Regions from separate parts of the Agrobacterium sp. DE0009 genome, predicted to be linked through region 1. Evidence: predicted binding sites of a transcription regulator. Region 1 holds the regulator's gene; the other holds the start of a gene.
What was found. The regulator PhoB, encoded in region 1, activates phosphate uptake and scavenging genes when phosphate is short. The targets are predictions, from matches to a motif close to TGTCATNNANCTGTCAT.

Region 1 (5,935 bases):
GGTGAAGAAAACCTTGTCGGCGAAGGTTGCTTCCGTCAGACGCTTGGCAAGCTTTTCCTGGCCCGGCACTTCATAGAGGTTGGAGACGTGCCAGACCTTTTCGGCCTGCGTCTTGATCGCCTCCACAAGGTGCGGATGGGCATGGCCCAGCGAATTCACAGCCACGCCAGCCGCAAAATCGAGATATCGCTCGCCGCTTTCCGTGTACAGCCAGACGCCCTCGCCTCGCTCAAAACGCAGGGGGGCTCTTGCAAATGTATCGAACAATGGCGCGGCGGCTTCGGCCATGGCTGTATCACTCCTTGCGCAAATGCGCTGTAAGACGGTTGTCAATAGGCTCTTAGGGTTATCCCTTGCCTGAAAATCAAAAATGCCGCCTCGCGGCGGCAGGGGCACTATTGTCACTTCGCTTGCCGATGTCAACAAAAGTCCGTATTCCCTAGGGTTCTCAAGCCCTAGTAGGTGGCTGGGCGCCAGACCCAAGGTGTTGCCTTTCTGACTCAACTCGCCAGCAAGTTGGGGAAAACCGCAAAATCGATTCGAGATGATTCCCGCGACTCTTGCCACGGAGTCTGCGTGGCACTAGGTTAATCGCTAATTACTAGACTGCAATGCGGCGGAACTAGTCACCAAAAATCAGGCAGAAACCACACTCGCGGCACACCCGCGAGACGGAGAGGGATTCTGCCAAAAATACACGCGAAAAGCGGAGAAGCGGCATGAACTGGACAGACGAACGGGTCGAAAAGCTCAAGAAATTGTGGTCCGAGGGACTTAGCGCCAGCCAGATAGCAGCGCAGCTGGGCGGCGTCAGCCGCAACGCCGTCATTGGCAAGGTCCACCGTCTCAACCTGCCGGGTCGCGTCAAGGCTGGCGGTCCTGTCACTTCGGCGCGCACAGCGCCCAAGCGGACTGCTGCCCCTGCCCCTCGCGCGGCGAATTTTGCTGGCCGCGTCAACGCTGCACCGGCACGGATCCTGACGCGTTCCAACGCCGCGACCGCCCTTCAGGAAGAGGTCGGCATCGAGACCGCGGAAGTTCTCGATTACGTTCCTTCCAGAAACGTCGTCACGCCAATCTCCCGTCGTCTGACGCTGACGGAACTGACCGAGCGCACCTGCAAATGGCCGGTCGGCGACCCCTTGAAAGACGATTTCCATTTCTGCGGCTGTGAAGCGCTGGAATCTTCGCCCTATTGCAAGTTCCATGCGAAACTCGCCTATCAGCCGGTAAGCGAGCGCCGTAAGGCTTGAGTGTTGCGGCACGCATTCGACACTCAAAAACTACGGGCCTTCGGGCCCGTTTTTTTGTGCCAAAACCAGAGCGGATCGGGATCAACCACAACAAAAGGCCCGACACCAATCCGGTTTCGGGCCTTTTGTTTTCGCGGAAAATTACCTTGATGGAACGCGCCAGTCGGATGGCGTCCGCTCAGGCTTCCATGGAATAGCCGGCGCCGCGCACCGTGCGGATGACATCCTGCATGTGCGAAAAATTAAGCGCCTTACGCAGGCGTCCGACATGCACGTCGACGGTACGCTCATCGACGTAGATATCATGGCCCCAGACACCATCGAGCAATTGCGAACGGGAGAACACCCTGCCCGGAGAGGTCATCAGGAATTCCAGAAGGCGAAACTCCGTCGGACCGAGACGCACTTCACGGCTTTTGCGGTGAACGCGATGCGTCTCGCGATCCAGTTCGATATCCCCGCATTTCAGCACCGAAGACAGAACCTCGGGGCGGGCCCGGCGGAGCATGGCCTTGACGCGGGCCATGAGTTCCGGCGTGGAGAACGGCTTGACGACATAATCGTCCGCACCCGTTGCGAGGCCACGAACACGTTCGCTTTCCTCGCCGCGAGCCGTCAGCATGATGATGGGCAGGCGTTCCGTTTCCGGCCGCATTCTGAGCCGACGGCAAAGCTCGATACCGGACACACCAGGCAGCATCCAGTCTAGAATGAGAAGATCGGGGGTACGTTCCTGAAGCCTGATTTCCGCCTCGTCACCACGGGGTATCGTGTCGACATCGTATCCCTCAGCCTCGAGATTGTAACGAAGAAGGACGCTGAGCGCTTCCTCATCTTCCACAACTGCAATCTTGGGCACCATATGCTGAACTCCGCAAGGCTTTGCCTGTCTCTTACTCGGTCACCGAACCGAGCGTGTTGGAACTGTCGTCCTTCGGACGCTCGCCCTCCGGCTGGCTGCCGGTGGTCATGTAATAGATTGTCTCGGCGATATTGGTGGCATGGTCGCCGATGCGCTCGATGTTCTTGGCGCAGAACAGAAGATGCGTGCAGGTCGTTATATTGCGCGGGTCTTCCATCATGTAGGTCAGAAGCTCGCGGAAGAGCGAGGTGTACATGGCATCGATTTCCTCATCGCGCTCGCGGATGGCATTGGCCTTCTCGGCGGAGCGGGTCGAATAGACGTCGAGGACTTCCTTGAGCTGCACCAGCGCCAGTTCCGACAGGTGTTCGAGACCACGGGCAAGCTTGCGCGGCACGCCGGTGCCGGCAACCGCAATCACGCGCTTGGCCGTGTTCTTGCCAAGATCGCCCACACGCTCGAGATCGGCTGCAATACGCAGCGTGCCGATGATTTCACGAAGGTCTGCCGCCATCGGCTGGCGCTTGGCGATGGTGACGATTGCCTTGTCGCCGATCTCACGCTCGGCGTGATCGAGGATGGTGTCGTCAGAAATGACTTTCTGCGCCAGCGCGGCATCCGAGTTCACGAGCGCCCGCACGGCGTCGGCACACATCTGTTCGGCAAGGCCACCCATTTCCGAAATACGGCGTGTGAGGAATTTCAACTCCTCATCATAGGCGGACATGATATGCGAATGGGTCGTTGTCTGGTTCACGGTCTAGTCCTCCGGCTTGGCCTGCAGGCCGTGCCCGGAGCGGGACACGGCAGCGGCACCAGTCTTGTTCGGTTTCTTTGAAGCGCCGGCCTGTATCAGCCGAAGCGGCCCATGATGTAATCCTGCGTGCGCTGATCATCCGGATTGGTGAACATCTTGTCGGTTTCGTTTTCCTCAACAAGATGACCAAGGTGGAACATGGCCGTGCGCTGGGAAACACGCGCCGCCTGCTGCATGGAGTGCGTGACGATGACGATGGTGTAGTTTGTCCGCAGCTCGTGGATCAGTTCCTCGACCTTCGCGGTGGCAATCGGGTCCAGCGCCGAGCAGGGCTCGTCCATCAGGATCACTTCCGGGCTGACGGCGATCGCACGGGCGATGCAAAGGCGCTGCTGCTGACCGCCGGAAAGGCCCGTGCCGGACTCATGCAAACGGTCCTTCACCTCGTTCCAGAGACCGGCTCGCTGGAGGCTCTGCTCAACGATCTGGTCCATATCCGCCTTGTTGCGGGCGAGCCCGTGGATCCGCGGGCCGTAGGAAATGTTTTCGTAGATCGACTTCGGGAAGGGGTTCGGCTTCTGGAACACCATACCGACGCGGGCGCGCAGTTCCACCACATCGATCGCCTGGTCGTAGATATCGTCGGTATCAAGCGTGATCTTGCCGGTGACGCGGCAGCCGTCGATCGTGTCGTTCATACGGTTCAGGGTGCGCAGGAACGTGGATTTGCCGCAGCCCGAGGGGCCGATCAGCGCGGTCACGGTGTTTTCCCGGACGTTGAGGTTCACATCGTAAAGCGCGCGCTTTTCGCCGTAATAAACCGATACGTCCTTACCGATCATCTTGTATGAGACTTCATTCATTTTCTTGTCCAGCGCCTTTTCAACTGCTGCTTCCGACAACATGTTCATTGCTCAATCTCCCTTTACCAGCGCCGTTCGAAGCGGCGACGCAACAGGATTGCGCCCACATTCATGACGATGAGGAACAAAAGCAGGATGATGATAGCGCCGGATGTCCGTTCGACAAAGGCGCGCTCTGCCTCATTCGCCCACATGTAAATCTGCACCGGCAGGGCCGTGGACGGATCCATCGGCGTTGTCGGATAGTTCGCGACGAATGCCACCATGCCGATGAGGAGCAGCGGCGCCGTTTCGCCCAGCGCATGCGCCAGGCCGATGATCGTGCCGGTCAGGATGCCGGGCATGGCAAGCGGCAGCACGTGGTGGAAGATCGTCTGCATCTTGGAGGCACCGAGACCGAGCGCCGCTGCACGGATCGAGGGCGGCACGGCTTTCAGGGCGGCGCGGGTCGCGATGATAATGGTCGGCAGCGTCATCAGCGTGAGCACAAGCCCGCCGACTAGCGAAGCCGAGCGCGGAAAGCCCATGAAGTTGATGAAGACGGAGAGACCAAGCAGACCGTAAACAATGGAGGGCACAGCCGCGAGATTGTTGATGTTTACCTCGATGAGGTCGGTCAGACGGTTCTTCGGGGCGAACTCTTCGAGATAGATCGAGGCCGCGACGCCGATCGGCAGCGACAGCACCAGCACGATCATCATCATGTAGAAGGAACCGATCAGCGCCACGCCGACACCAGCTGCTTCCGGACGGCTCGAATTGCCGTTGACGAAAATGCCGGTGTTGAAGTGTTTGGCAAGCTGGCCGCTTTCGGCGAGCTGGTTCATCCACCCGAGCTGCTGGTTGGAGATACGCCTGTTAGCTTCATCGGCACTCATATCGACCTGGCCCTTGAAGGCGCTGTCGACATCGCCCGACGCCAGAAGCGTGACGGTGCGCGTGGTGCCGATGACGGCGGGATCGGCGACGACGATGTCGCGCAACTGCGTGCGCACGCTGTCGGAGATCAGGAGGTTGACGGCGCGAAGGCCGGCCTTGTCCGTCGGCGCGACGCCGAGAACCTTGGCGACCGCATCGCGAGCGATGATGGGATAATTGGCCGTCATCAGCTTCGCAGAATTGGTGGCACGCTCATTCTTCGGGTCGATGATCTTTTCCGAAAACTCAACCGGAACGGTAATCATCGTCTGCTGGAACGCGGTGTAACCCTTGGAGATCACCGAGAAAAGCAGCAGGAAGAGAAAGATGAGGCCGAAGGAAATCGCAGCCATGCCGTAGGCGCGGAAACGGCGTTCGGCGGCATAACGGCGCTTGATGCCGATATCGCGACGCGTGGCTCTGGTGACTGCGGGGGCGCCTGTTGCGGGAGAAACGATGTCGGTCATTCATATTGCTCCCGGTATTTGCGCACGATGTAAAGCGCGTAGATATTCAGGCAAAGCGTGATGGCAAAAAGCGTGATGCCGAGCGCGAAAGCGACCAGCGTCTGCGGCGAGGTGAATTCGAGGTCGCCGGTGAGCTGGCTGACAATCTTGACGGTGACGGTGGTCATCGGCTCGAAGGGGTTGAGCTGAAGACGGGCTGCCACGCCGGCAGCAAGAACCACGATCATGGTCTCGCCGATGGCGCGCGATGCCGTCATCAGCACGGCCCCGACGATGCCTGGAAGAGCGGCGGGAACGATGACCCTCTTGATGGTCTCGGAGCGCGTGGCGCCAAGGCCGAGCGAACCGTCGCGCAGCGAACGTGGAACGGCGGTGATGATATCATCCGACAGCGACGACACGTACGGAATAAGCATGATGCCCATGACAAAGCCGGCGGTGATGACGCTCTGGGCCTGAATGAAGTTGGCGTAATTGCCAGTCGCCAGACCATTGATCTGCGTGGAAATGTCTCTGAGGAACGGGCCAACCGTCGTGAGTGCGAAGAAGCCGTAGACGATGGTGGGAATGCCGGCGAGCACCTCCAGCAACGGCTTGGCAACCGAGCGGAGGCGAGGCGAGGCATATTCCGACATGTAGATTGCCGAAAACAGACCCACGGGAACCGCAACGAGCATGGCGACGAAGCCGATGTAGAGCGTGCCAGCGAGCAACGGGATCAGGCCGAACTGCCCTGATGAGTCCGTGGCGCCCGCAGCGGCAAAACGTGGATCCCATACGGTCCCGAAGAAGAACTGGTGCGCCGGAACCATGGT
Region 2 (5,935 bases), 1.4 Mb from region 1:
CTCAGCTTATGGTGCCCGCTACTGCGGCACTCACACGCCGAATGCCCTGAGGCCAGGCAAGATCAGCGACGATCTCAAGCTATCATTCGAGCATGCAGGATATCCGCTCTTGACGACGCAGGTCTCTGACCGCGGTCTGCTCGAGGTCTATCCCCACCCCGCACTGGTTGAGCTGACGAAATCCGAGAAGCGGCTGCCGTACAAACACGCGAAAATCGGCAGTTACTGGCGATCAGATACCATTCCCATTCGGCGCATGAAACTGGTCGACGTGTGGCGCTCGATTATCGCGCATCTCGATGCCCGCATCGACGGCGTTGCCGATGCTCTTGCCATTCCCCCCATCGGGGCGCGAGCATGGGAAATGAAGGCTTTCGAAGACATGATGGATGCAGTTGTTTGCGCGTGGATCGGCATCTGCGTTCTGGAGGGCGATGCGATCCCTTACGGCGACGAGACGTCCGCGATCTGGATTCCGGCGGCGCGGTGAAGATTTACGCCTCGGAGGGAAGGTGGCGACCCCTGCAGGACTCGAACCTGCGACCTACTGCTTAGAAGGCAGTTGCTCTATCCAGTTGAGCTAAGGGGCCGTCCTGCCAGGCAGCGGTGCTGCCGGCGAAAACTGCGGTGTATCAGTGCGTCCAGGGCTGGGTGCGGTTGAAACGGAAATTATCGGTGTAGGAAACCACCTGGCGCGCTGCTTCCTTCGGCTGGATCACGCGGTATTCGATGCCCTTGCGCTGGGCATAGGCTTCGGCCTGTTCCTGCGTGTCGAATGTCAGCTTCACCTGCTGCTTCATGTCGGAACTGGAAGTATAGCCCATGATCGGATCGATCTTGCGCGGAACCTCGGCGTCGAATTCCAGAACCCAGACATTGGTCTTCGCCTTGCCGGATTGCATGGCGGTTTTTGCAGGGCGGTAAATCTTCGCAGACATGTCGAAACTGCTCCGGTTGACGAGTGGGGCATATGACCCCGAAATTATCCATCACGTACCTGAATAGAATAACCAAATCGTGTCAGGAACGTTGAATTTGAAATGGACTGACTTCAGTTGAGAGTCAAGACGATTATCCCCTTGGAGCCGGATCGCGCCGCCCCGCTTACCCGTTCACTTCCGACCGACGGCATGTTGTCCCAATAAAGATGAAATTCCCTGTTGCGGACTGCGGGTGAACCGTGTATTCCCCAGCCATCGCCTCGGCGGAGTGTAGCGCAGTCTGGTAGCGCATCTGGTTTGGGACCAGAGGGTCGGGAGTTCGAATCTCTCCACTCCGACCATTTTAAAGCTGAATATCAGCTTTTCGGCGTAAGCCTTCCCAACATAACAATTATTCGGCGTGCGGCCCTGCAAGCGTGCTTTCCGCCGTGCCTATCGTCATGACGTTGCCGCGCCACGCGACGGCGGTACCGATCCAGCTTCTCGCCCAAACGAGGGGCATGACCATGTCCCGCGCAATCATGGCGGGGAGCGTGTGGAACGAGATAGGCCAGCGGTTGAGGGCGGCAAGCGCGAGTTCCGGTACATACATCAGCGCGAGAACCGCAAAGGCGGTTGCGACGAGGCTCATCTCCATCATGGCGGCGGCTGCCACGGCGAAGAGAAGCGGGGGCAACGCACCGGTGAGGATTTCGGGGGCGAAGTACTGGGGAAAAGTCACGCGGCGCAGCCGCGCCCAGCGCGCCTGGCGGGACCAGATTTCGCCCGCGTGGCGGCGGCCAAGTGGCTGTTCGAACGGGGTGGAAACCAGATGCACCTTAAGACCGGCGTTTCGCACGAGCTTCGTCGACGCTGCATCCTCGGCAATTTCCGCCGCCAATGCGCGAATTCCGCCATGGTCTTCGAGGAACGGTTTGTTCCACAACATCGACTTGCCCTGTGCGAAGCCAATTCCGATTGCTTCCGCCGCATATTGCCAGCGACCCTGGGAACCGTTGAGGAAGGCGCATTCGACATGCGCCCAAAAGCCGATCGGGCGTGATCCGAGCGGCGGCGAGCAGACGAGCCCGCTATCCGATTGCCAGGCTGACATCATGGTTTTGATATAGGATGTCGGCATCAGCACGTTGGAATCGGCGAGAATGACCCAGTCATGTCGCGCTGCCCGCCAGCCCTTGACGCAATTGTTCAGTTTTGGATTGGCGCTGATGCGATCATCACCCGTCAGCAATTGCGTCGGGATCATCGGATGGGCCGCTTCAGCCCTGCGGACTTCATCGATGACGGAATCGTCTTGGTCGGCCACGCAGAAGAGAAGTTCATAATCTGGCCAGTCCAGCTCGAAGGCGCGCGCAAGCGTGAGCGGCGTGAAGGTTTCCACCCCTCGCAGCGGGACCACGACCGAGACAGGCGGACGTTGCCTGACAAGGTCATTATCCGCATCTCGCCGCATCAGCCGCCAACCAGCGAGAACGATTCCGAGAAGATTGAAGCCGATGAGCAGCGTTGCGCAAAGAGCGAAGACGGTTTCCATGCGGGCCAGTTCCACTTCCGATGTTGGGGCGGTCCAGCCGCCGATTCCATGGAATTCGTCTCTGCCGATTATAACGTTTGCGTGACAGTTACATGTCATCATGACGGGGCGGGCCATCGGGTTCCGCGCAAAAGAAAAGCCCTCCGTATCGAAGGGCCCAGTCTTCATGATGGTTGTCAGTTTCAGTGCACGTTCAGGATATGCGCATGGCTGCTCGCAACGAGAAACGATTCTCTCGCCTTTTCGATATCGCAACGTCCGGCGATGGCATCGAGGCAGTTCCTGCGCGCCTCCTCATATTCAGGCCCGTGTTCTTCGGGCCAGCGGTACATCAGCATGTCGAGCGCCACCAGTGGGCTATAGATTTCCACCGCCGCCGAAAGCGGAAGATGGATCGCCACAGGCTTCATCCACGAGGCGTGGTGACACGGCTCCGTTTTATGAATCAGCATGCCATTCTCCTCCCTGTTTTGCCTGCTCTGCAGGCCTTCCCAACTCCCATGCGCGTAATGCCGGCCTCACGGAATTGTTCCCGATCACCTAAAATGTGATCGGCAGGGGGGTTCCATTTTTTCAAGATGAATGGAAGATGAACGAATAGATGAACCGGAGATGAACAAAGCTGGCGCTCATGCGTTGGTATGTCCATAAGAAGGAGAACGCACATGTTCAATATGTCAGGCATTCAGGAAAGCTTCTTCGGCGACCGCATGGCAGGCGTATGCCAGGCGATCACCTCGGCCCTGGCCTTCGAATCAGGTCTTGAAAAGTCGCGTATTTCCGCAAGCGTCGAGAACGACACGATTTATCTCGAAGGCACTGCTGACTCGGTTGAGGCGATCGATATCGCCATCAACCTTGCCGCTTCCATTTCGAATTGCCGGATTTTGAGCCATATCGAGCCGGTTTACTGATTATTGCGAGAGCCGGGCGACATTTCGTCCGGCGCATTCAAACGCAATAACGCGGCAGGATCACTTCCGGTTGCCAATTTGCGCGCTGCGAACCATATCGCCCGGCTTGATGCCATAGCGTTGCGCGGCGCCGCCATTCAACTCCAGCACAAATTTGACCGGTCCACGGGAACTGATGATCGCTTCGGAATGCGGAACCGCATTTTCGTGGATATGGGTGATTCGGCCATCGCTGCCGATGAACAGCATGTCGAGTGGGATCAGCGTATTGCGCATCCACATGGCGACGGCGCGTGGTTCATCGAAATCGAACAACATGCCGTGGTCAGGCGGCATTGACTTGCGGAACATCAGCCCCTGTTCCCGCTGGGCGTCGTTCAATGCCAGTTCGGCGGTGAAATCGTATGTTTTTCCTGCCGCTGTCTCGATCGCCAATGGCTCGGAGGTGAACGTCACGCGTTCCTGCGCCTGTGCGGCGCTGGCAAATGCGAAAAAAAGAAGCGCCGCGACGGCGCTCTTCAGCAACTGTGGCAGGGCGGACATTAGTGCGACATCCCCATCGAAACCGGGTTGTCGGGGTGTATTTCCGCCGCCATGAGGCCCTTGTCGCCGTCGCCATACCGCACCAGCACGACCTGGCCGGGGCGGAGCTCCGTCAGGCCAAAACGGCGCAGCGTTTCCATATGCACGAAGATATCTTCCGTGCCTTCGCCGCGCGTCAGGAAGCCGAAACCCTTGGTGCGGTTGAACCACTTGACGATGGCGCGTTCCAGCCCGCTGGACGGCGTCACCTGGACATGGGTGCGCACCGGCGGCAGCTGCGATGGGTGAACGGCGGTCGACTGGTCCATGGAGAGAATGCGGAACGCCTGAAAGCCGCGGTCGCGCCGCTGGATGAGGGCGACAATGCGCGTGCCTTCAAGGATTGTCTGGTAACCGTCGCGACGCAGGCAGGAGACGTGCAGGAGCACATCCTGTGTGCCATTATCGGGCACGATGAAGCCAAAACCCTTGGCGACATCGAACCACTTAACGACACCGGTGATTTCGGTCAGGTCCACGGCATCGCCCGAAAGGTCCTCGACATCGACTATCGTTTTCGATGACATCCTATCAGCCATATCCTGCCAACCCCTCGATTACGCGCCACACACCGGTCAACTGATTCCCAGGCGCCAGATTAACATCTTGGTAACGGTTTCACGCAAGCCCTAGTTTTTGATTTACTCAGCTGCTTTTATGTCGCCGTCCTTGTCCGGGGCTTGCCATCAGGCGTTTATCGGTTCCGGACCTTGTAATGGAGAGAACTAAAATGCGGTATCTGCACACGATGGTTCGCGTCAAAGACCTTGGCGAATCACTGAAATTCTATGTCGACCTGCTTGGCATGACGGAAATACGCCGGATCGAGAACGAAAAAGGCAAGTTTACGCTGGTCTTTCTTGCCGCGCGTGATGACATTGCTGCGGCGAAGGAGAACAAGGCTCCCTGCCTCGAGCTCACTTATAATTGGGATACCGAAGACTATACGGGCGGTCGCAACTTCGGCCATCTGGCCTATGAAGTCGACAATATCTACGACTTCTGCGCGCACCTGCAGGAGAACGGCGTCGTCATCAACCGCCCCCCGCGGGACGGCCACATGGCCTTCGTGCGGTCACCGGACGGCATTTCATTCGAAATTTTGCAGAAAGGCGAAAGCCTCGCACCAGCCGAGCCGTGGATATCTATGCAGAACACCGGCTCCTGGTAGGGATTATCCGGTGAGGTAGCGGCGTTTTCGGGTGCTCTTGCCTTGTCCCGAAAGGATGAGGCATAGTCCGCGAATCAAAAACGGCCTGTTCCGTTTTGGAAAAGCACACGATTCCGTTCCCGTGCTGCTGTTGTAAATGCAAGATACGGAGGCACCCATGAAATCTGTCGAAAGCGCGAAAGGACGCGTTGTCTGTCGGCGTTTTCTCGCCGCTGTTTCGCTGCTTGGGCTTTCCGGATGCGTTTCGGCAGTGACCGATGACGAGATGGCCGCCGCCGCCAAAAAGCCGGAAATTGCCGCGCCGCAGAAGCCCCAGGCGCCAGCGTCTGCCGCCGCCACCCAGCCCGGCCATTATGTGGATCCCGCCGTGGCGTCCGCTGCCGGTGCGGCGGCAACACCTGCCCATCCCCAGGGTCCTGGCACCCCGGCTCAGGCCTATGGCGCCGCCGCTGATATCGGCGGCCTGGCAACCCAGCCAACGGCGATTTCCGCTGGAACGACAAGCATCTATTCCAGTGCCGCACCCGCCGTTGTAGCAGGCGCACCTGGAGCCGCTTCAAACAGGATTGTCCCCGCGGTCAGCAGCGTTTATTCCGCGCCCGTGCCAGCGGCGCAACCGCAACCGGTCTCAGCACCGGCCGTGCCCCCGGCGGCTCAGCTGCCAGCGGAACAGCACACGGAAAATCGCCAGCCGGTTCCGGTTGCCGTGCCGGTCCCGCAGCCGGCCTCCGGGCAGGTGGCAGCGGTTGCCGGGCAACCGGCTTCGGATGCGGCAGGTGAGGCGCCGGAAAGT

Region 2: the regulator PhoB is predicted to act here: its motif matches at 2,557-2,573, upstream of FS804_RS00675 (ceramide glucosyltransferase).

Annotation. Positions count from the first base shown of each region.
Region 1 is NZ_VEIU01000001.1:1,521,517-1,527,451, forward strand. Features, by position in the region: gene FS804_RS07685 (aspartate aminotransferase family protein) at 1-288, opposite strand, end outside; gene FS804_RS07690 (GcrA family cell cycle regulator) at 720-1,253, shown strand; gene phoB (phosphate regulon transcriptional regulator PhoB) at 1,432-2,115, opposite strand; gene phoU (phosphate signaling complex protein PhoU) at 2,147-2,842, opposite strand; gene pstB (phosphate ABC transporter ATP-binding protein PstB) at 2,968-3,783, opposite strand; gene pstA (phosphate ABC transporter permease PstA) at 3,798-5,120, opposite strand; gene pstC (phosphate ABC transporter permease subunit PstC) at 5,117-5,935, opposite strand, start outside.
Region 2 is NZ_VEIU01000001.1:122,169-128,103, forward strand. Features, by position in the region: gene FS804_RS00655 (DUF429 domain-containing protein) at 1-490, shown strand, start outside; tRNA gene FS804_RS00660 (tRNA-Arg) at 514-590, opposite strand; gene FS804_RS00665 (ETC complex I subunit) at 633-938, opposite strand; tRNA gene FS804_RS00670 (tRNA-Pro) at 1,206-1,282, shown strand; gene FS804_RS00675 (ceramide glucosyltransferase) at 1,333-2,475, opposite strand; gene FS804_RS00680 (DUF982 domain-containing protein) at 2,658-2,927, opposite strand; gene FS804_RS00685 (BON domain-containing protein) at 3,141-3,389, shown strand; gene FS804_RS00690 (DUF192 domain-containing protein) at 3,450-3,932, opposite strand; gene FS804_RS00695 (cold-shock protein) at 3,932-4,510, opposite strand; gene gloA (lactoylglutathione lyase) at 4,702-5,142, shown strand; gene FS804_RS00710 (YcbK family protein) at 5,300-5,935, shown strand, end outside.